2 linked regions of the Sphingosinicella sp. BN140058 genome follow. The protein of the gene in region 2 interacts with the protein of the main gene of each other region in a pairwise test. Links are inferred from orthologs where the notes say so. Each region holds a gene or a part of one and is shown on either strand. Other genes may lie near its edges.

Region 1 (8,807 bases), 840 kb from region 2 along the record:
CTCTCCTGCCCCGGCGCCGAAGTCACGGCAAAGCCGCGGCCCGGAGGCTTCACCGCCCTGCTGCTGAAGCTGATCGGCGCGTGAAGGTCAGGCCCGCGTGCATCGGCGATGCCGCAGCCATCGCCGATATCTACCGCCCGTACGTTGCCGAGACGGTGATCACCTTCGAGGATGAGGCACCCGAGTCCGCTGCGATCGAAGCACGGATGGAGGCCGCCGGCGCTATGTATCCCTGGCTGGTCGCGGAGGGAGCGGACGGCACGATCGCGGGCTATGCCTATGCCTGCGCCTTTCGCGCGCGGACGGCCTACCGGTTCAGCGTCGAGACCACGGTCTACGTGCGGCAGGGCGGTGGCCGCCGCGGCGTCGGCAGCCTGCTCTATCGGCCGTTGCTCGCCGCGCTCGAAGCGCAGGGCTTCACCCAGGCGATCGCCGCGATCAGCCTGCCCAATTCGGACAGCGTCGGCTTCCACGAACGATTCGGCTTCGTCCAGACCGGCACCTATGCCCAAGTCGGCTGGAAGCTCGGCCGCTGGATCGACGTCGGCCTGTGGCAGCGACCGCTCGCACGCGCCGCGACTCCGCCGCGCGAGCCGCGCCCGCTGGCGAATGTGTAACGATCACCGCTATTTGAATTTCGTCCAGCCGAGCGTGTCGGAGCCCTCACTTCTCCTGCCTGGACGAAAGAAGGGAAGGGCTTCGACAGGCTCAGCCCGAACGGTGTTCTGCGTATGAAGAGGCTTGCTCTAAGCGCTTGCAGACGGTGAGCGACTGCGCGCAGGGCTAAGCCGGCCGCGGCGGTAATCCGTCGGCAACCGGCCGAGCGATCCGGGTCCGATCCCGCATATGTAACCACCACCCGCTTCTTGTTCCCGTTCGGGCTGAGCGTGTCGAAGCCCTCACTTGTCCCGCCTGAGAGAAAGAAGGAGAGGGCTTCGACAAGCTCAGCCCGAACGGCGTTCTTTCGTGGCAGAAGATCGGCTGTCAGCGCTCATAGGCGGGAAGCGACCATTTCCGGGCGATGGCAAGGGCCCGCAGGGCAAAGCCGGCCACGGCGGCGATCAATGCGGCGACCCCGCCATGCACTCCGATCGTGACCAGCCCCACGACGAGGGCGGCCGAGAGGGCCGCTGCGGTGACGTAGAGTTCGGGCCGCATCAGGATCGAGGGCTCGCCGGCGAGCACGTCGCGGACGATGCCGCCGAGGCAGCCGGTTAGCACCCCCATGCCGATCGCGGGGATCGGCGCGACGCCGAAGGCGAGCCCCTTCGCGGCGCCGTAGGTCGCATAGGCGGCAAGCCCTACCGCATCGAGCCACAGCAAAGTGGTTCCACGCCAGATCCGGGCCGGCAGCAGCCAGACGAGAGAGGCGGCGACCACGCAGATCAGGATCGTCGCATTCTGATGGATCCAGAAGACGGGAGCACCGATCAGCAGGTCGCGGACCGTACCGCCGCCGACGCCGGTGATCACTCCGAAGAAGATGAAGGTGACCAGGGTCTGGCGATGGGCCGCGGCGACCAGTGCGCCCGAAAGTGCGAACACCGCAACTCCGCCCCAGTCCAACCAGGCGAGCAGAGGGTCGATGACCGGGGGCAGCGGGAGCGGCGGCATGCGGCCGGTTCCTATCACGAACGCATTGTCGCGGCGTCGCCATTCTTGCGGCTGCGACGGCGCAAGGTGAGCGGCAGCATGATGAGCGCCATAATCGTGGTCAGCAGGACGACGATGCCGAAGCCGATGACCAGCGGGTTGTGGCTGTCCTCGCGGGTTTCGAGATCCATGATGTGGAGGCCCCACATCCAGTCGTAGAAGCGCCACCAGCGGGTACGCCGGGCGACGATCTCGCCGGTCGCCGCGTCGACGTAGAAACGGGTACCGTCGGCCAGGCTCACTCGCCACGCCTCGATCGGGCGACGAAGATCGATCGGCGGCGCGGCGCGGTCGGTGCGATCGACGACCGTGATCGGGGATGTGCCCGTGTAGCGCGCGGCAACCTCGCGCGCTGCGTCGGCGGCGGTGAGTGGCGGAAGCAGGCGTCCGCTCGCCGGATCGGCCACCCGCGACTCGCCGTCCGCATAAGTGACGATCCAGCGCGGCCCAAAGCTGCGCTGCTCGAGCCTGAGGGAGCGCACCGGACGCGGCCCGATCGCCGGCGGCGCCGGGACGAGGCCCGATGGAAGGACCGGCGCATCCGTCAGCAGATCGGCGCCGCGAACCTCGTCGATCGGCTTGGCGACCATCACCAGCCCGCTCGTGGTCCAGGCAAGCAGCGGCAGGCCGACGATCCAGCCGAGCCAGATATGCCAGCGGCGGAGCTGTTGACGGACGTTCATGCGGTGCCCCCGAAGTGGAGCGGGAGCTTAGGCAGGCGCGGAACGAACTGCCAGTCAGATCCTATCCGCGAACGGAGAGGAGAACCGCCGCCGCAGGCGGTGGTGGAGGGGTGCGGAGACCCACGCTGCGTCAAGAAATCGGGGTGCCGGGTGGGTCTCGGAACCCCCTCCACCGCCTTGGGCGGTCCCCTCCCCGCGGGCGGGGAGGATCTGAGAGCATCAGATGTGGATCGGCAGGCCTTGCACCGCCATCGCCGCTTCCTTGATCGCTTCGGAATGGGTCGGGTGGGCGTGGCAGGTGTAGGCGATGTCTTCGGAGGTGGCGCCGAATTCCATCGCCTGGGCGGCCTGGGCGATCATCGTGCCGGCGAGGGTGGCGATGATGTGAACGCCGAGTACCCGGTCGGTCTTGGCGTCGGCGAGCACCTTGACGAAGCCGTCCATGTCGCGATTGGTCTTGGCGCGGCTGTTCGCCATCATCGGGAACTTGCCGACCTTGTAATCGACGCCCGCGGCCTTGAGGTCGTCCTCGGTGCGGCCGACCCCGGCAATCTCCGGATGGGTGTAGACGACCGACGGGATCACCTCGTGATTCACGATCCCCGTCTGGCCGGCAATGTTCTCGGCGACGGCAATGCCTTCGTCTTCCGCCTTGTGGGCGAGCATCGGGCCGGGCGTGACGTCGCCGATCGCCCAGATGCCGGGCACCGGGGTGGCGAAATCATGATCGACCTCGATCATGCCGCGCTGATTGACCTGCACGCCGGCCTTGTCGAGCGTGAGCCCATCGGTATTGGGGCGGCGGCCGATCGAGACCAGCACCGCATCGGCTTCAATCGTCTCCGCGGCGCCGCCGGCGGCGGGCTCGAGGGTAACGACGGCGCCGTCGCCATTGCGGGTGACGCCGGTGACCTTGGTCGAAGTGCGGATGTCGAAGCCCTGCTTCTTGAAGATCTTGCGCGCCTCCTTGCGCACTTCGGCGTCCATGCCGGGAAGGATCTCATCGAGATATTCGACGACGGTGACGGTCGCACCCAGGCGCCGCCAGACCGAGCCGAGCTCGAGGCCGATCACGCCGCCGCCGATCACCACCAGGTGCTTGGGCACCTTGGGCAGTGCCAGCGCACCGGTCGAATCGATCACCACCTCGTTGTCGATGGTGACGCCCGGCAGCGGAGTCACCGACGATCCGGTGGCGATGACGATGTTCTTGGCGGTGTACTCGGTACCGGCGACATCGATGCTGTTGGCACCGGTAAAAGCCGCGTGACCCTTCAGCCACTCGATCTTGTTCTTCTTGAACAGGAAGGCGATGCCGCCTGTCAGTTCCTTGACCGCCTTCGCCTTCTCGGCGTGCATCGTTTCCATGTCGAGCTCGACCGAGCCGACCTTGACGCCAAACTTGGCAAGGGTGCCGTGATTGGCGTCCTCGAACAGCTCCGAGGCATGGAGCAGGGCCTTGGACGGGATGCAGCCGACGTTGAGGCAGGTCCCACCGAGCGTCTCTCGGCTCTCGACGCAGGCGGTCTTGAGGCCGAGCTGCGCAGCACGGATCGCCGCCACATAGCCGCCCGGCCCCGCGCCGATCACGATCACGTCGAAATTGGTCTCTGCCATGTCTCGCTTCCTTCTGTCGCGATGCGAGGCCGGCACTCCGTCCGACCTCGCCGCGTCCGGTTCATGCCGGATATATGGTGTGTTCTTCTCAGAGATCGATGAGGAGGCGCGTCGGATCCTCGAGCGCTTCCTTCATGCGTACGAGGAAGGTGACTGCCTCGCGGCCGTCGATCAGCCGGTGATCGTAGCTGAGCGCCAGGTACATCATCGGACGGGCGACGATCTGGCCGTTCCGGACCACCGGGCGTTCCTCGATGCGGTGCATGCCGAGCACGGCCGATTGCGGTGGGTTGATGATCGGTGTCGACAGCAGGGATCCGAACACCCCGCCGTTCGAAATGGTGAACGTGCCGCCCTGCATGTCGGCCATGGTCAGCGTGCCGTCCTTGGCGCGCTTGCCGAAATCGGCGATCGTCTTCTCGATCTCGGCAAACCCCATCGCATGGGCGTTGCGGATCACCGGGACGACGAGGCCGTTCGGCGCCGACACGGCGACCGAAACGTCGAGATAGTCGCGGTAGACGATCTCGTCGCCTTCGATCGAGGCATTGACCGAGGGCACGTCGCGCGCGGCAAGCGCCGCGGCCTTCACGAAGAAGCCCATGAAGCCGAGGCGGATCGAATGCTTCTTCTCGAACAGATCCTTGTAGCGCGCGCGCGCCTCCATCACCGCCGTCATGTCGACGTCGTTGAAGGTGGTCAGCATCGCCGCGGTGTTCTGCGCTTCCTTGAGGCGGCGGGCGACCGTCTGGCGGAGACGAGTCATGCGGACCCGTTCCTCGCGCCGCTCGGTGCCGCCGGCGGTCGGGGCAGGGGCAGGGGCGCTCTGCGACGGTGCCGCCGCAGCATTCTGCGCCTGGGCGGGCGCGCTCTTGGCGGCGGCGAGCACGTCGTCCTTGGTCAGCCGGCCATCCTTGCCGCTGCCCTTGATCTTCGAGGGATCGAGGCCGAATTCGAGCACCAGCCGGCGCACCGAGGGCGACAGGGTGAGCGGCCCGCCGTCATGCGACTCGTCCTCGCGCGCGGCGATGTTCTCACCGGGACCGGAGGCAGGGGCGGCGGTGGGAGCCGCGGCCGGAACGGGCGCGGGCGCAGCCGACGCTGCGGCTGCCGGCGCAGCAGCGGCCGGCGCCGCGGCAGCGCCGCCCGAGCCTGCCTCGATGCGGGCGATCAGCGCACCGACCGCGACTGTGTCGCCCTCGGCGACGACCTGCTGACCCATCACGCCGTCGACGGGCGAGGGAACTTCGACGGCGACCTTGTCGGTCTCCAGGCTGGCGATCGGCTCGTCGGCCTTCACCGGCTCGCCGGGCTTCTTCAGCCACTGGCCAAGCGTCGCTTCGGTGATCGATTCTCCGAGCGTCGGGACGGTAACTTCGGTGGCCATTCTACTCCCTTTTTATCCGGCTTTGCGCTGCGAGACGGCATCGCCGCCATGACCGAGTGCATCCGCGATCAGCGCCGCCTGCTCGGCGGCGTGGCGCTTGGCGAGACCCGTCGCCGGCGAGGCCGAGGCGGCGCGTCCCGCGTAACGGGCGCGCTTCGGCTTGACGCCGGCCTCGACCAGGCATTGCTCGATGAACGGCTCGACGAAGGTCCAATAGCCATTGTTCTTCGGCTCTTCCTGGGCCCAGACCACCTCTTCCAGATTGGTCATCGCCTTGAGGCGCTTGACCAGCGGCTCGGACGGGAAGGGGTAGATCTGCTCGACGCGGACAATCGACACATTGGTGTCGCCAGCCTTGTCGCGAGCTTCCATCAGCTCGTAGGCGACCTTGCCGGTGCACAGCACCAGCCGCTTGACGTTTTGTTCGCTCGGCCCATTCGGATCCGAGAGCAGGCGCCGGAAGTGGCTGTCGCCGGTGAAGTCCTCCGCGCTCGACACCGCCAGCTTGTGGCGGAGCAGCGACTTCGGGCTCATGATGATCAGCGGCTTTCGGAAATCGCGGTGCATCTGCCGGCGCAGGATGTGGAAATAATTGGCCGGCGTGGTGATGTTGGCGAACTGCATATTATCTTCGGCGCAGAGCTGCAGATAGCGCTCCGGCCGCGCCGAGCTGTGCTCGGGGCCCTGACCCTCATAGCCGTGGGGAAGCAACATCACGAGGCCGTTGGCGCGCAGCCACTTGGCCTCGCCGCTGGCGATGAACTGATCGATCATCACCTGGGCGCCGTTGGCGAAATCGCCGAACTGCGCCTCCCAAAGCACCAGAGTGTGTGGATCCGACAGCGCATAGCCATATTCGAAGCCGAGCACGCCATATTCGGACAGCGGACTGTCGCGAACCTCGAAGCGGCCGGATCCAACCTGGGTCAGCGGGACATATTTGTGGCCGTCCGTCTGATCGACCCAGACCGAATGGCGGTGGCTGAAGGTGCCGCGGCCGCTGTCCTGGCCGGACAGGCGAACCTGATAGCCTTCGCGGACCAGCGTGCCGAAGGCGAGCGCCTCGCCGGTCGCCCAGTCGAAGCCCTGGCCGGTCTCGAACATCTGGCGGCGGCCGTCGATGATCCGCTGCAGCGTCTTGTGAACGGTCAGACCTTCAGGAACGGTGGTCAGCACCTTGCCGACTTCGGCGACGACGTCCGCCTCGATCCCGGTCTCGGCGTTGCGGCGCTCCGTCTCGGGGCCTTCCGGTCGACCGATGCCGCTCCAGCGACCTTCGAACCAGTCGGCCTTGTTGGGCAGATAGGATTTCGCCGCCTCGAACTCGTTCTCAAGCACGCCGGTGAATTCCGCAACCCGGCCCTCCACCCACTTGTCGTCGATCACGCCCTCTGCGACCAGACGGGCGCCGTAGAGCTCCGAGACCGGCGGGTGCTTGCGGATCTCGGCATACATGAGCGGCTGGGTGAAGCTCGGTTCGTCGCCTTCATTGTGGCCGAACCGGCGATAGCACCACATGTCGATGACGATGTCGCGCTTGAACTCCTGGCGGTATTCGATCGCCAGCTTGCAGGCGAAGGTGACCGCCTCCGGATCGTCGCCATTGACGTGCAGGATCGGCGCTTGGACCATCTTGGCGACGTCCGACGGGTAGGGCGACGAACGCGCGAATTGCGGCGACGTGGTGAAGCCGACCTGGTTGTTGATGACGAAGTGGATGGTCCCGCCTGAACCGTAACCGGGGAGGCCCGAGAAAGCGAGGCACTCGGCGACGATGCCCTGGCCGGCGAAGGCGGCATCGCCGTGCAGCAGCACCGGCAGTACCTTGGTGCCCTCGTTGTCGCCGCGCGCCACCTGGCGGGCGCGCGCCTTGCCGAGCACGACCGGATTGACCGCTTCGAGGTGGCTTGGGTTGGGCAGCAGCGACATGTGGACGCGCACGCCCTCGAACTCGCGGTCGGACGAGGTGCCGAGATGATATTTGACGTCGCCCGATCCACCGACGTCGGCCGGATTGGACGCACCGCCGGCAAACTCGCTGAAGATGGCGCGATAAGGTTTGCCCATCACGTTCGAGAGGACGTTGAGGCGGCCGCGATGGGCCATGCCGACGACGATCTCCTCGACGCCGCGCTGGCCGCCATATTTGATCACCGCCTCGAGCGCCGGGATCATCGATTCGCCGCCATCGAGGCCGAAACGCTTGGTGCCGACATATTTCTTGGCGAGGAAGCGTTCCCACTGCTCGCCTTCGATCACCTTGGTGAGGATCGCCTGCTTGCCTTCCGGCGTGAAGCGGATCTCGGCGTCGCGGCCTTCCATCCGATCCTGAAGGAAGCGGCGTTCCTCCAGATCGTTGATGTGCATGTATTCCAAGCCGATCTTGCCGCAATAATTGGCGCGCAGGACATCGACCAGCTCGCGCACCGTGGCCCATTCGAGACCCAGGACGCCGCCGACGAAGACCTTGCGATCGAGTGCGGCGCCGGTGAAGCCGTGGAACTCCGGGGTGAGATCGGCGGGAAGATCACGCTGCGCGAGGCCCAGCGGATCGAGATCGGAGGCGAGGTGGCCCCGTACCCGGTAGGTGCGGATGAGCGTCATCGCCTGGATCGAGTCGCGCGCCGCCTGCTCGACCTCGGCATCGGATTTTCCGGCGGCGACAGCGGCGGCTTTCGCCTTCGATGCGACCTTCTCGATCGTCATCAAGGTTGGATCGAGCCCGGCATTGACCGGATCGAGATCCGTGACCGGCCAATTGTCGCGCGCCCAGCTGGGGCCTTGTTCCCGTTCGCCGCCGCCGAAATTATCCACGATTACCGCCTTCTTGAGAATGTCTCTTGGGGAACGCCCGTGCGCCCCGCTCTATCCCTCTTTAGACGCCAAGCAGCCCAACGAGGGTCTTTCCGAGCTCAGATGGGCTCGGCGAGACGCGAATTCCAGCCTCTTCCATGGCCGCGATCTTGTCCTCGGCGCCGCCCTTGCCGCCGGAAACGATCGCGCCGGCATGACCCATGCGGCGTCCCGGAGGGGCGGTGCGGCCGGCGATGAAGCCCACGGTCGGCTTGGAGCGGCCGCGCTTTGCCTCGTCCTTGAGGAATTGTGCCGCTTCCTCTTCGGCCGAGCCGCCGATCTCGCCGATCATGATGATCGACTGGGTCGCCTCGTCGGCAAGGAACAGCTCGAGTACGTCGATGAAATTGGTGCCGTTGACCGGATCGCCGCCGATTCCGACTGCGGTGGTCTGGCCGAGGCCGGCGTTCGACGTCTGGAAGACCGCCTCGTAGGTGAGGGTGCCGGAGCGGCTGACGACGCCGACCGAGCCCTTCTTGAAGATGTTGCCCGGCATGATGCCGATCTTGCACTCTCCCGGCGTCAGCACGCCCGGGCAGTTCGGGCCGATAAGCCGCGATGCTGAGCCGTCGAGGGCGCGCTTGACGCGGACCATGTCGAGCACCGGAATGCCT
Region 2 (8,391 bases):
TTCTGGAGCGCGACCCCCATCTCCTCGGCGATCGCCATGAAGAGGTTGTTGAACACTTCCAGCATCACCGGATCGGCGTCCGTGCCGAGCGCCCGGGCCGCGTCGCGGGGCGTGGTGCGGGTGAGAATCAGATTGCCGAGACCGTCGACCTTGGCGCTCCACCCCGGCTCGACCACCGTCGTCGCGGACGGATCGATGATCAGTGCGGGTCCGGAAATGCTGGCGCCACAAGCAAGTGTCCCCCGGTCGACCACCAGATCCTCCCCGGTACGGGGAGGGGGACCGCCGCCGCAGGCGGCGGTGGAGGGGCTGGCACCGGCTCCGAGGCTGCCCCTCCACCAGCCTTCGGCTGGTCCCCCTCCCGGTACCGGGGAGGATTTTCCCACCGCCTCTACGATCGCGGTCTCGACGACCACCTTGGTGCCAGGCGACACGAACCCGAACCGAGCCTTGTGCGCCGCCTCAAAGTCCGAACGCATCGCCTCCGCCGTACCGACCGCCACTTCCAGTACGCTGTCGCTGCCGTCGTAGCGCAAGGCCGCGCGGCGGTGCGTCTCGATCGCCTCTACCGCCACCCCCTGCGCGGCCAGCGCCGCTTCCGCCTCCTCGGCAAGCGAGTCCAGCATCGCTTCCAGCGCCGCCGTCGCGTCCAGGCCTTGCCCGAAGGTGCGCTGGCGAAGTTCCACCATGTCGGCGAGCCCCATGCCGTAGGCGCTGAGCACGCCGGCAAGCGGATGGATCATCACCGTGCCGATGCCGAGCGCGTCCGCGACCAGGCACGCATGCTGCCCGCCGGCGCCGCCGAAGCAGACCAGGGTGTAGCGGGTGACGTCGTGGCCGCGGGCGATGGAGATGCGCTTGATCGCATTGGCCATGTTGTCGACGGCGATGCGGATGAAACCCTCCGCAACCGCCCGCGCATCGAGGCCGGCACGGCGGCCGATCTCCTCGCACAGCGCAAGGCTCACCGCGGCGTCGATCGGCTGGTCGCCGGCGGCACCGAACACCTTGGGAAAATGCTCGGGCCGGATGTTGCCGAGCACGACGTTGCAATCGGTGATGGTCAGCGGTCCGCCGCGACGATAGCAGGCCGGGCCCGGGACCGCGCCGGCGCTGTCCGGTCCGACGCGGAAGCGATCGCCATCGTAATGGCAGATCGAGCCGCCGCCGGCCGCCACCGTGTGGATCTCCAGCATCGGCGCGCGCACCCGCACGCCGGCGACGACCGTTTCGTTGGTGCGCTCGTAACCGCCGGCATAATGGGAAACGTCGGTCGAGGTGCCGCCCATGTCGAAGCCGATGATCCGCGTGAAGCCGGCTTCTTCCGCAGTCTTGACCATGCCGACGATGCCGCCGGCCGGTCCGGAGAGAATCGCGTCCTTGCCCTGAAAGGCGGCAGCGTCGGTGAGCCCGCCGCTCGACTGCATGAACAGCAAGCGAGTCTCGGCCCCGATCTCCGACACGACCCGGTCGACATAGCGGCGCAGCACCGGCGAGAGATAGGCGTCGACGACGCTGGTATCGCCGCGCCCGACGAGCTTGATCAGAGGCCCGACCCTGTGGCTCGCGGAAATCTGGGAGAAGCCGATCTCGCCGGCGATCTCGGCCAGAGCGGCTTCATGGGCGGTGAAACGCCAGCCGTGCATCAGCACGATCGCCACCGCGCGATAGCCGTCGTCATAGGCTGCCTGAAGGTCGCGCCGTGCCGCCTCGCGGTCGAGCGGCCGCAGCACGGTGCCGTCGGCGCTAACGCGTTCGTCGATCTCGGCGACGCGCCCGTAGAGCGTGTCCGGCAGGATGATCCGCCGGGCAAAGATGTCCGGCCGTGCCTGGTAGCCGATGCGCAGCGCATCGCCGAGGCCGGCGGTGATCGCCAGCACCACTTTCTCGCCCTTGCGCTCGAGCAAGGCATTGGTGGCAACGGTGGTGCCCATCTTCACCGCGGCGACCGGCGCCGCGCCCTCCTCCGCCAGCAGCGCGCGGATCCCCGCGACCGCGGCGTCGGCGTAGCGCTCCGGATTCTCGGAAAGCAGTTTACGGGTCAGCAGCCGCCCGTCGGGCGCTTGCGCGACGATATCGGTGAAGGTGCCGCCACGGTCGATCGAGAAGGTCCAATTTGCCGTCATGCGCAGCGGCTTATCCGGAGTGGCGGCGCCGCGAAAGCGCTTCGAACCGGGGCGCGCCGATCAGTCGAGCCGCCACATGATGCTCTGGGAGAGCGGAGTCCACAGCCCGGTCCGAATCCCAGCGGCGCGCAGCGCTTCACCAGTCCAGCTGTTGCAGGTGTAGAAGGCATTGTAGTGGCCGATCGCCTCGTAGAACATGTCCGAATCGGTATAGCCGCGGCCGAGCACCGGGATCGTGCGGCCATCGGCACCACGCTGGAAGCTCCTCGCGATGTGGGCGGCGAGCTTGCGATATTCGGCATGGCTGATCCGCAGGGGGCGCTGCCAATCCTCGACACTGGGATTGTGGATGTGATCGGCGTGCATCAGGCTTCGGCCCCGCCCGAACATCGCCAGAAAGGCGTTCTTCATGGTCAGATCACCCCAGGTCGGCGTCTCCAGATAGAAGGTGCGGTTGCCGTAGCCGAGCGCGACATGGCTGGCGCCACCCCAGCGCGGATCCCGCAGATGCTTTCCCGGCACATAAGGCCGCCAGTCCATGTCCGCGGTGACCTTGGGCACGACGATCCAGGTGTGCACGCCATTGGTGCGCAGGTAGATTGTGACCGCGTCCGCCTCGGGCGGCTGCCGGCTGCGATTGGCCGGGATCGCGCCGAGGATCAGCGCCGCGAAGAGATAGAGAATTGGCAGCGCGAGGACCGCGGCTGCACTCCAACCGCCGATGCGGACCGCACTCTTCATGGCATGCAGACTAACAGTATCGATCCGGTTGAGAATAGGCTTTCGCGCTCGTCCCGCCGCGCAGCGCCGAGGACGGAGCGCCTGATCGCGGCCACGCTTCGGCGCGATGCCGCTTGGCCGCCACCGCGGTCGTCCGCATTGTCGAGCGGACACCAAAGGAGGACAAGATGGCTACACGTTCGGCATCCGCGCGCTACGAAGGCTTCGGCCGTGAGGGCAAGGGACATGTCTCGCTGCAATCCGGCGTGCTTTCGGACCAGCCTTATGATTTCGGAACCCGCTTCGGCGACACGCCCGGTACCAACCCCGAGGAACTGGTCGCCGCCGCCCACGCCGCCTGCTTCACCATGGCCTTGTCGTTCGCACTCGCCAAGGAAGGCTATTCCGACGGCACGCTGCAGACCAGCGCAAAGGTGACCCTCGACAAGGACGGCGACGGCTTCGCCATCACCCGATCGGACCTGAGCCTTGAGGCCAACGTCCCCGGCATCGATCCCTCCAAATTCGAGGAAATCGCCGCCGGGGCGAAGGCCGGCTGCCCGGTCTCGAAACTGCTCAAGGCCGAGATTACCCTGGAGCACAAGCTGACGACCTGAGCCAGGCCCACATCATTTCCGCTCTGCAAGTTCCCCTCCCTGATCAGGGAGAGGTTAGGGGTGGGTGCGTTTTCAGCCCCTCGCCGGGGCTGAAAACGCCTTCGCATGCACTACCCCAGCGCCGTTTCCAGCGCTTCGCTCAGCTCCAGCCAGCGCGCCTCGGCGGCTTCGAGCCTCGTCTCCAGCTCGGCGCGCTTCTTCATCAGCTCGGTCATCGTCAGCTTGCTCAGCGACGCATCGGCCCCGCTCGGATCGAACATCGCCTGGTCGATCTTGCCGCGCTGCGCGGTGAGCTTGGCGATGTCCGCTTCGGCCGTCTTAGCGTCGTTGCGCAGCTTCTGGCTCTGGGCGCGGGCGGCGGCGGCGGCACGGCGCTCGTCTTTGCGGCTCGACTTCGACTCGCCCTTCGAAGGCCCGTTGTCCTTCTGGAGCACCATCGTCGTGTAATCGTCGAGGCTGCCGTCAAATTCGGTGGCGGTGCCGCCCTCGACCAGCACGAGACGGTCTGCGGTGAGCTGGAGCATGTGGCGATCGTGGCTGACCACGACAACGGCGCCGGTATAATCGTTCAGCGCCTGGACCAGCGCCTCGCGAGCGTCGACATCGAGGTGGTTGGTCGGCTCGTCGAGGATCAGGAGATGGGGCGCGTCGCGGGTGATCAGCGCCAGCGCAAGGCGCGCGCGCTCGCCGCCCGACAGCTTGCGCACCTCGGTCATCGCCTTGTCCCCGGAAAAGCCGAAGCGGCCGAGCTGGGCGCGCACCGCCGACGGCGTCGCGCCCGGCATGAGCCGCGCCATGTGCTGGACCGGCGTGTCGGCGCCGTCGAGTTCCTCGACCTGGTATTGGGTGAAGTAGCCGACCTTCATCTTGCCGCTGGCGTTCATGGCACCGCCCATCGGCGGCAGCTGCGCGGCGAGCAGACGGGCGAGCGTGGTCTTGCCGTTGCCGTTGCGGCCGAGCAGGGCGATCCGGTCGTCGGGATCGAGCCGCAGGTTGAGCCGCGACAGGATCGGCGTCTCGCCATAGCCGACCGCGGCCATGTCGAGCGTGATCAAGGGCGGCCGAAGCCCTTCCGGATTGGGGAAGCCGAACGACAGAGTGGGATCGTCGACCAGCTCGGCGATCGGCGCCATCCGCGCAATCGCCTTCAGCCGGCTCTGCGCCTGCTTGGCCTTGCTCGCCTTGGCCCGCCAGCGATCGGCGAAGGCCTGCAATTTCTCGCGCTGGGCGATCTGCTTGTCGCGCGCCGCCGCCTGCTGCGCCTGGCGCTCGGCCCGCTGGCGCTCGAACGCGTCATAGCCGCCGGGGTAGAGCGTGACCTTGCCACGATCGAGGTGGAGAATGTGGTCGACGACGTTGTTGAGGAAGTCGCGCTCGTGGCTGACGATGACGATCGTCGCCCGATAGGATTGCAGGAAGTCCTCGAGCCACATCACCGCTTCGAGATCGAGATGGTTCGAGGGCTCGTCGAGCAGCAGCAGATCGGGTGCCGAAAACAGCAGGGCGGCAAGCGCCACGCGCATCCGCCAGCCGCCCGAGAAGCTGTCGAGCGGCCGATGCTGCATGTCCTCGTCGAAGCCGAGGCCGACCAGGATCCGCGCCGCCCGCGACGGCGCGGCATGCGCGTCGATCGCGTTCAAACGCTCGTGGATATCGCCAAGCCGGTGCATGTCCTCGCAGCCTTCGGCCTCGACAAGCAAGGCGGCGCGCTCGACATCGGCGGCAAGCACCGTCTCGAACGGAGTCTCCGATCCGGCCGGCGCCTCCTGGGCGATATAGCCGAGCTTGGCGCCCTTGGGCATGTCGGCGCTGCCCTCGTCGGGATCGAGCAGACCGGCGATGACGCGCACGAGGGTCGACTTGCCGGCGCCGTTGCGGCCGATCAGCCCGACGCGACTTTTCGGCGGCAAGGCCGCGGTGGCGCCGTCGAGGATCGTTCGCCCGCCGAGGCGCACGGTGATACCGTTCAGATTGAGCATGGCGCCGCCTAGCACGGCTTGGCGGCCGGGATAAGCCCGTACTGCACCGCACAAGAAGGACATCGTGCAGAGCTCAAATGATTTCGTCATCCCTGCGAAAGCCGGGATCTCAGGCCGGAAAGGGCGCCGACGGGAGCGATCGCCGCTGCGCCCACTCTCCGTGAGATCCTCGCTTTCGCGAGGATGACGAAATGGGCAAAGGACTGGCCGGCAAACCTCAAAGGACGAGAGCAGGAACGAGCGATGGTGAAGCTTTTGGGTATCTCCGGCAGCCTGCGCCAGGGCTCGTACAATAGCGCGCTGCTTCGCCGAGCCGCGGCGCTGATGCCGGACGGCGCGACGCTCCAGATCGGCACCATCGCCGGCATCCCGCTCTACGACGGCGATGTCGAAGCCGCCGAGGGCCTGCCGGCGGCGGTCACTCTTCTCAAGCAGCAGATCGCCGCCTGCGACGGGCTGCTGCTCGCCTCGCCAGAATATAACAATTCGATCCCCGGCGTGTTCAAGAATGCGATCGACTGGGCCTCGCGGCCGTCGTCCGACATTGCCCGCATCTTCGGCGGCAAGCCGGTCGCGATCATGGGTGCCTCGCTCGGCGGCTTCGGCACCATCCTCAGCCAGAATGCCTGGCTGCCGGTGCTCCGAACGCTCGGCTGCGACACCTGGAACGGCGGCCGCATGCTCGTCTCGGGCGCGGGCAAGGCGTTCGCCGACGGCGAACTTGTCGACCGCCTCGTCGAGGAGCGGCTGCAGGCATATCTCGACGCCTTCGTGCGCTACGTCGGCACCCGCTAGATTGCGGCCGAGGCTTCCTCTTCCGCCAGCCGCTTCACCTCACGCCAGCGGCGGAGTTCCTCCTCGGCGTCGGCGACGGCGCGGTGGCGGACCGGCCGCGCCTCGCCGTCGCTGCGTACCCGCGCCAGGATCGCGCTGACCCGGAGCATCCGCTCGGCCGGCGGCAGCAGCCCGGTGAGGATCGCCGCCGCGCTTTCATGTTGGGCGAGTTCGGTATCCTTCAAGCGGATCGCGTGGCGCGGCAGCCCGGCTGCGCGCAGCAGCGCGCTCAGCCACTTGCCGTCCCACGAGGGCGCGCTGGCGAACACGCGGTGGCCGGCCAGCGCCTCGATCAGCCGCCGTGCGACCACGTCGTGCGCCGTTCCCTCGTCCGCCAGCTTGTCCCGGCTGATCCCGTGGATCGCTTCCGATCGCTCGTCCCAGTCGGTCCATTGCGGCGCCGGCCGGATCAGGTGATTCTCGGACCGGCCGTCCTCGAACACCCAGCCGACCTCGATCGGATAGCCGGTCTTGCCGAGCGAGGAGGCCTCGAAATCGATGAATACGTGCATGGGGCCTCAACGCCGGAAAGGTCGCAAGGTCCATGGCAGGGTGTCGCCGGTCCGGAGCGGACATTGCATTGACCCGCGTGCCGCCCCAGATCAGGTCCATGGCCTGGGATCTGCGCGGATCGCTGCTGAAGAAGGAGGAACGCGAGTCCGCCCGATTGGCCGACTTCGAATTCAAGCTTCGCGCCCGCACCTTCCGGCTCCTGGCGGATCGTCTCGGGGCGCCGCCCGCCGAGATCGTGCCGCTGATCGCCCAGGGGGCTGATAGCGAAGTGCTCGGGGAACTCGCCCGCCGCTTCCCGGACGCGGCGCCCCGCTTGCACGACTTCTACGCATGGGCACGCGCCGAAGCGCGAACCCAGCTGATCGCGGAGGACGGGGATCCCTCCCCGCATCGCCTGGCATGATCGGCCCGTGAGCCGCCGGCCCTATTAGCGGTCCAGCCACCCGGCCAAGCCGTCCAGCGTCTGCAGGCCGTAGCCGACCGCGCCAAAGTCGATCACGGCCCGCCGCCGTTCGGGGCTGGGGTGAAGCTGACGCATGGTCAGCACCGTCTTGCCGTCCGCCTGCTCGTCGAAGGTCACCGTCATGCGAAAGCGATCGGGATCTTCCGGATCGGGCGTTCCGTAATCGACGACGATGCGCTCGTCGGGAACGATCTCCAGATAGCGCATCAGGTTCGGAAAACGCTGCTCGCTACCCTCGAACGCACCGACCATATCGAACCGCCAGTGGCCGCCGGCACGGATATCAGCTTCATGCGTCTCGATGGCGAGGCCGGCTGGGCCGTACCATTGCGCCAGCGCTTCGGGGTCCATCCAGGCGGCGAAAACCTTCCGCCTCGGATGGTCGAGCAACCTCACCAGTACGATCTCGCGATCGAGCGCCCAGGTTTCGAGCGGGTCGGCCATGTCGTTCACTCCTCTTCCATGGTGTCGAGATAGGCTTCGAGCCGGTCGAGCCGTTCAGCCCAGCGCCGGCGCTCGGCTTCCATCCAGTCCGCCGCCTCGTCGAAGCGTGGCCGCACGAGCCGGCACCAGCGGCTGCGGCCTCGTTTCTCGCTGGTCACGAGCCCGGATTCCTCGAGCACCTTCAGATGCTGGGCGAAGGACGGGAGGGCCATGTCGAAGGGCGCCGCCAGGACGCTGACCGGCGCCTCGCCCTCGGCCAACCGCGATACCACCGCCCGGCGGGTCGGATCGCTGAGTGCCTGGAACGTCAAATCGAGCGGGGCTGAATGGTGAGGCATACGCCTTAGTAAAGCAGACGATGCGCAAGCGTCAAGGATGCTGAGGCAGATACCTTAGTATCTACGTCGGCGCCCTTGCTGCCATCGCGCAGGAAGCGCAGCCCGTCTCACCGCGTACGGCGGTCTTGCACCTGAACCCACGGATGCGCGTCACCGAGCAGGATGTTGCGCTCCTCGGCGCGGAACAGGCGGTGCTGCTTCATCACGAGATCCTCGGAGCGCCAGTCGCGGTCGCGCAGCTTCTCGCCGAGATCGCGGTCGATGATCACGTAACGGGCGAACACGCCGCGCGGCAGCGCGTCGAGCACGCGGAGTCGGTCCTCTGCACGAAGGTTCGTCGCATCGAGGACGGTGAAC

What was found.
Region 1: the proteins of ETR14_RS18780 (region 2) and ETR14_RS14965 interact in binary tests that used the Escherichia coli proteins (3 or more experiments, as listed by UniProt). The link is inferred for Sphingosinicella sp. BN140058 from one-to-one orthologs.

The regions. Positions count from the first base shown.
Region 1 is NZ_CP035501.1:3,333,634-3,342,440, forward strand. What follows is about bases 5,153-8,457. They hold ETR14_RS14965 (2-oxoglutarate dehydrogenase E1 component), read right to left. Parts: upstream 8,155-8,457; coding sequence 5,353-8,154; downstream 5,153-5,352. Other genes in these bases: odhB (2-oxoglutarate dehydrogenase complex dihydrolipoyllysine-residue succinyltransferase), read right to left, coding at 5,153-5,340; sucD (succinate--CoA ligase subunit alpha), read right to left, coding at 8,216-8,457. Outside these bases: signal peptide peptidase SppA, read left to right, coding at 1-84; ETR14_RS14940 (GNAT family N-acetyltransferase), read left to right, coding at 81-617; ETR14_RS14945 (trimeric intracellular cation channel family protein), read right to left, coding at 985-1,614; ETR14_RS14950 (PepSY domain-containing protein), read right to left, coding at 1,629-2,336; lpdA (dihydrolipoyl dehydrogenase), read right to left, coding at 2,556-3,953; more of odhB, read right to left, coding at 4,042-5,152; more of sucD, read right to left, coding at 8,458-8,807. UniProt on the Escherichia coli protein: E1 component of the 2-oxoglutarate dehydrogenase (OGDH) complex which catalyzes the decarboxylation of 2-oxoglutarate, the first step in the conversion of 2-oxoglutarate to succinyl-CoA and CO(2).
Region 2 is NZ_CP035501.1:4,176,783-4,185,173, reverse strand. What follows is about bases 3,009-5,897. They hold ETR14_RS18780 (ABC-F family ATP-binding cassette domain-containing protein), read right to left. Parts: upstream 5,443-5,897; coding sequence 3,574-5,442; downstream 3,009-3,573. Other genes in these bases: ETR14_RS18775 (NADPH-dependent FMN reductase), read left to right, coding at 5,686-5,897; ETR14_RS18785 (OsmC family protein), read left to right, coding at 3,035-3,463. In the rest of the region: ETR14_RS18795 (hydantoinase B/oxoprolinase family protein), read right to left, coding at 1-2,126; ETR14_RS18790 (TIGR02117 family protein), read right to left, coding at 2,187-2,867; more of ETR14_RS18775, read left to right, coding at 5,898-6,237; ETR14_RS18770 (transcriptional regulator), read right to left, coding at 6,234-6,788; ETR14_RS18765 (hypothetical protein), read left to right, coding at 6,887-7,192; ETR14_RS18760 (SRPBCC family protein), read right to left, coding at 7,217-7,696; ETR14_RS18755 (helix-turn-helix transcriptional regulator), read right to left, coding at 7,702-8,034; ETR14_RS28500 (AAA family ATPase), read right to left, coding at 8,142-8,391. UniProt on the Escherichia coli protein: Genetic data indicate it may be involved in ribosome assembly or function.